Regions from separate parts of the Arthrobacter sp. 10N43 genome, predicted to be linked through region 1. Evidence: riboswitches for the same ligand, from Rfam matches in the RefSeq annotation. Region 1 holds a riboswitch; the other holds the start of a gene.

Region 1 (2,458 bases):
GCTGCAGGTAGTCGGAGGTCCGTTCGACGGCGGTGTCCAGGCCGAAGGAGGAGTCTGCTGCGTCAACGACGCTGGCCCCGAAGGCGGCGACGACGTCGGCGACGATGGCCGCCGTCGTGGCCTCATCGGCGGAGATGCCGACGGTGTCGGCGTCGATGGCGCGCAGGTTGACGCCCTTGGCGTCGGCGGCCGCGATGATCTCTGCTGCCCGGCCCGGCACGGAGACGGTGATGGTGTCGAAGAAGGAGGTGTGCAGCACGTCGAAGCCGGCGGTCTTCAGGGAGGCTGCGATGGTCCTGGCGTGGCCGTGGACGGTCTGGGCGATTGCCTTCAGCCCGTCGGGGCCGTGGTAGACGGCGTAGAAGGATGCCACGATGGCCAGCAGCGCCTGGGCGGTGCAGATGTTCGAGGTGGCCTTCTCCCGGCGGATGTGCTGCTCGCGGGTTTGCAGGGCCAGGCGGTAGGCGGGGACGCCCGCGTTGTCCTTGGAGACGCCGACGAGGCGGCCGGGCATGGAGCGTTCGAGCCCCTTCTGGACCGCCATGTAGGCCGCGTGCGGGCCGCCGAAGAACAGCGGCACGCCGAAGCGCTGGGCGGAGCCGACGGCGATGTCGGCGCCCTGTTCGCCCGGGGACGTGATGAGGGTCAGGGAGAGGAGGTCGGCCGCGACGGTGACGAGGGCGCCGCGTTCCTTGGCTTCGGCGATCACGGCGGTGTGGTCGAACACGCGGCCGGAGACGCCGGGCTGCTGCAGGACGACGCCGTTGATGACGCCCTCGGGCAGGCCCCTGGAGAGGTCGGCAACCTCGACCTCGAAGCCGAGGGCCTCGGCGCGGCCCTTGACGATCGCGATGGTCTGCGGGAGGCAGTCGGCGTCCAAGACGGTCTTGCCGTCGTGGGCGGCCTTGTTCTTGTTCGCGCGGCGCATCATCAGCACGGCCTCGGCGACGGCGGTGGCTTCGTCCAGCAGCGAGGCGTTGGCGATCGGCAGCCCGACGAGGTCCTGGACCATGGTCTGGAAGTTCAGCAGCGCCTCGAGCCGGCCCTGGGAGATTTCCGGCTGGTAGGGCGTGTAGGCGGTGTACCAGGCCGGGGCTTCGAGGATGTTGCGGCGGATTACCGGCGGGGTGAGGGTGTCGTAGTAGCCCTGCCCGATCATCTGCACGGCGGTCTTGTTTTTCGCGGCCAGCTTGCGCAGTTCGGCGAGGACTTCCACTTCGCTGAGGGCTGCGTCGAGCGCGAGGTCGGAGTCCTGGCGGATGTCCTTCGGAACGGCGGTGTCCACCAGGGCGTCGACGGTGTCGTAGCCGACAGCCTTCAGCATGGCGTCGACGTCGGCCTGGCGGCGGGCGCCGATGTGCCGGTCAACGAAGGACGTGGAGGCTGGGGTAACAGTCACAAGGAACTCCATAACTCAGGCGGCGCAGGGTACGCCACATTGATTCGGGTTCCTCCCCGCTCTGTATTGGACCTGAGAGTTTCCGCGCAGCCCACATGAGGGGCTCCGCTTGCACCGTCGGTGAGCACAGCGCGCTAGGGACGCACCTGCTACTTTCCAGAGATGCCTTGCCGCGGCGGTACATGGGCCTGAGAGATTCCTGGGGAGGATTTGCTCCTACGGCGCCTGCTTGTACCTACTTGCAGGACTCTCCCGCCGCAGATCAAAGGCGTATTCAATTTGGGGTGACAACAGTCACAGCACTCATTGTCCTATGCCGGGCGCGCGTCCGCAAACTCCCTCCCGGCGGCGGCCCCAAGTTACAGGTCCGGCCACGCGAGTTCGCCGCAGGCGTGCGGGGACGCCGCTTCGTTCCGGCGTAGTCGCAGGCTTCCGGCGTATTCGACGGGCGGGTCTCGGCGGCCGTCAGCGGCGCAGCTTCTCGACGGCGGCCAGGAGGCTCTCGACGTCGTCACTGACTTCCGGCGGCTGCCCGCCCGGCCCCCGGCCCAGCATGGCGTTGAAGTACAGCCCGTCCCCCATGTACAGGACGGCTTTCGCCATGGCGGGCCCGACGTCGGCAGCCAGCAGTTCCAGCCAGTTCGCCTGGGCGGCGGCGAAGCGGCGGAGGGTCTCCTGGTGCGCCACCTCGGCGAGCCTCGTGGCCGCGACGAACACCCGGTCCATGGGGGTGTCCGCCCACACCGAGGACTTGATGAAGTACACCGCCGCACCCTCGGGGGCCTCAGCCATGGCGGCGACATCGGCAGCGAGGTGCCCGTCCAGTCGCTCGAGCAGGACCGCGATCATCGCCTCCTTGGTCGGGAAGTGGTAGAGCAGGCCCCCCTTGGAGACTCCGGCCCGGCGCGCGACGGCGTCCAGCGTCGCGGCGCGTTCACCGACTTCGATGAGCAGGGATTCGAAGGCGTGGAGAACGGCCTCGCGGGCGACGGGTTTCCTGGGCATGCCTCCCATCATGCCTGTCCGGCCGAGCATTTCTTAACTGTACCGTCCAGACGG
Region 2 (2,458 bases), on a different contig from region 1:
GCGGACCGTGACAGTGTCGAAGAAGGCCTCGGCCACCAGTTCCCGGCCAGCGATCTTGAGCGTGGCGGCGAGGGCACGGGCGTTGTTGTGGACGGTCTGGGCGATGGCCTTCAGGCCCTCGGGACCGTGGTAGACGGCGTACATCGAGGAGACGATGGCCAGCAGCGCCTGGGCGGTGCAGATGTTGGAGGTGGCCTTCTCACGGCGGATGTGCTGCTCACGGGTCTGCAGGGCCAGACGGTAGGCGGGGACGCCCGCGTTGTCCTTGGAGACGCCAACAATTCGGCCGGGAAGCGTGCGTTCCATGCCTTCGCGCACCGCCATGTAGGCCGCGTGCGGGCCGCCGAAGAACAGCGGCACGCCCAGGCGCTGCGTGGAGCCGACGGCGATGTCCGCGCCCTGCTCGCCCGGAGGGGTGATCAAGGTCAGGGCCAGAAGGTCCGCTGCCACGGTGACCAGGGCGCCGCGGCCTTTGGCCTCTGCGATCACGGCGGACTGGTCCCACACCCGGCCGGAAACGCCCGGCTGCTGCAGGACGACGCCGTTGATGTCGCCGGCGGGCAGTCCCTGGGAGAGGTCGGCGACCTCGACCTCGAAGCCCAATGCGTCGGCGCGGCCCCGCACAATGGCGATGGTCTGCGGGAGGCAGTCGGCGTCGAGGACGGTCTTGCCGTCGCGGGCACCTGCGTTCTGTCCTGCGGACTTATTTGCCCTGCGCATCAGGAGCACGGCTTCGGCGACGGCGGTGGCCTCGTCGAGGAGGGACGCATTGGCGACCGGCAGCGCGGTGAGGTCCTGGACCATGGTCTGGAAGTTCAGCAGTGCCTCGAGCCGGCCCTGGGAGATCTCCGGCTGGTAGGGCGTGTAGGCCGTGTACCAGGCGGGGGCCTCGAGGATGTTGCGGCGGATGACCGGCGGCGTGACGGTGTCGTAATAGCCCTGGCCGATCATCTGCACGGCGGTCTTGTTCTTGGAAGCCAGCTTGCGCAGTTCGGCCAGCACCTCAACTTCGCTGAGGGCGCTGTCCAGGCTGAGCGGCTTTTCCTGGCGAATGGAAGCGGGGAGTGCATTGTCTACGAGGCCGTCTACGCTGTCGTAGCCGACGGCCTTGAGCATGGTGTCGATGTCTGTTTGGCGGCGCGCACCGATATGGCGGTCTGCGAACGTGGACGGGGACGACTGAATCGTCATGAGGAACTCCATAATTCAGGTGGCACATAGTGCCACGATGATTCGGGTTCCTCCCCGCTCTGTATTGGACCTGAGAGTTTCCGCGTTGCCTGCTGTTAGCAGGCGCCACTTGCACCGTCGGTGAGCCCGGTTTCCCGGACTGCTTTCCAGAGTTGCCTTGCCGCGGCGGTACGTGGGCCTGAGAGATTCCTGGGGAGGATTTGCTCCTACGGCGCCTGCTGAACGTACCGGCAGGACTCTCCCGCCGCAGATCATAAGCTGTGCCACTGGTGGGTGACACGGCTCACACGTTACTTGTTGCGGGGGCCGGTTGCAAGAGGTGGGTCCGTATGACGCGTTGTTTGACGATAACAACCGCAAGCCGGTCCGCGTCCGCGAGGCTAGGCCAACTAGTCCGCCGGCCGGGGAGGTTCGTGGAGGCCGAATGCCGAGCCTTGGAGGTATGGCACGGCACCGGAGTCGCCGGAAGCGGACGACGGCGGGAAGTCCAGCTGGCCCTCGTGCATCGAGATGCTCGCTCCGGCCGGGCTCTGCCAGACTCCGGTCAGTTCGCAGTGGGTGCCCGTGGCTTGCCGCCGCGGCGCTGAGAGTTTGACGATCCTGCGTGCCCGTTTCTCGGCTACGGGAAATCTCTTCTTCACGATGACGCTCCTGTCCGTTCCCGGTAGGTGCTTTCGGGAACATCAGTGATGAACATGTGTCCGGGGGCGTGGCTGATGGCGAAGGCGGGCCTTGATGCCATCACTGCGCTCTGCGGCGTCACGCCGCAGGCCCAGAAAACCGGCACTTCTCCCGGCCGGATCTCCACCGCGTCGCCGAAGTCGGGGAGGTTGATGTCGGCAATGCCGAGGTCCCCGGGCGTCCCGACGTGAACCGGGCTGCCGTGAACCTTAGGTACTTCCGACGTCACCCTGATGGCCGTTTGGACCAGTTCGGGCGGCATCGGGCGCATGGAGACCACCATCGGCCCGTGGATTCGGCCGGCAGGGGTGCACTCGATGTTCGTGCGGTACATGGGGACGTTGCGGCCGGTTTCGGTGTGCCGGAGCGGGACGCCCGCGCTGGCAAGCGCGGCTTCGAAGGTGAAACTGCAGCCGATGAGGACGCCTACCATGTCATCACGCCAGACCGATGCGACGTCCGTGACTTCGCCGGCAAGTTCGCCGTCCACCCACACCCGGTAGGCCGGGATGTCAGTGCGGATGTCCGACCCCGCGGCGAGGGCGCTCTGGTACTGTCCCGCCGGGATTACGTCGATGACGGGGCA

What was found. Region 1 has a riboswitch for glycine ahead of gcvP (aminomethyl-transferring glycine dehydrogenase). Riboswitches for the same ligand answer to the same signal wherever they lie in the genome.
Region 2: another riboswitch for glycine. It lies ahead of gcvP (aminomethyl-transferring glycine dehydrogenase); the one in region 1 lies ahead of gcvP (aminomethyl-transferring glycine dehydrogenase).

Annotation. Positions count from the first base shown of each region.
Region 1 covers NZ_JBFTIA010000019.1:65,418-67,875, reverse strand. The annotation lists partial or broken gene gcvP (aminomethyl-transferring glycine dehydrogenase) at 1-1,411, opposite strand, end outside; glycine riboswitch at 1,451-1,564, opposite strand; glycine riboswitch at 1,566-1,664, opposite strand; gene AC1DDO_RS21640 (TetR/AcrR family transcriptional regulator) at 1,865-2,404, opposite strand.
Region 2 covers NZ_JBFTIA010000015.1:1,380-3,837, forward strand. The annotation lists partial or broken gene gcvP (aminomethyl-transferring glycine dehydrogenase) at 1-1,203, opposite strand, end outside; glycine riboswitch at 1,241-1,346, opposite strand; glycine riboswitch at 1,348-1,445, opposite strand; gene AC1DDO_RS19780 (hypothetical protein) at 1,581-1,832, opposite strand; gene AC1DDO_RS19785 (putative hydro-lyase) at 1,829-2,458, opposite strand, start outside.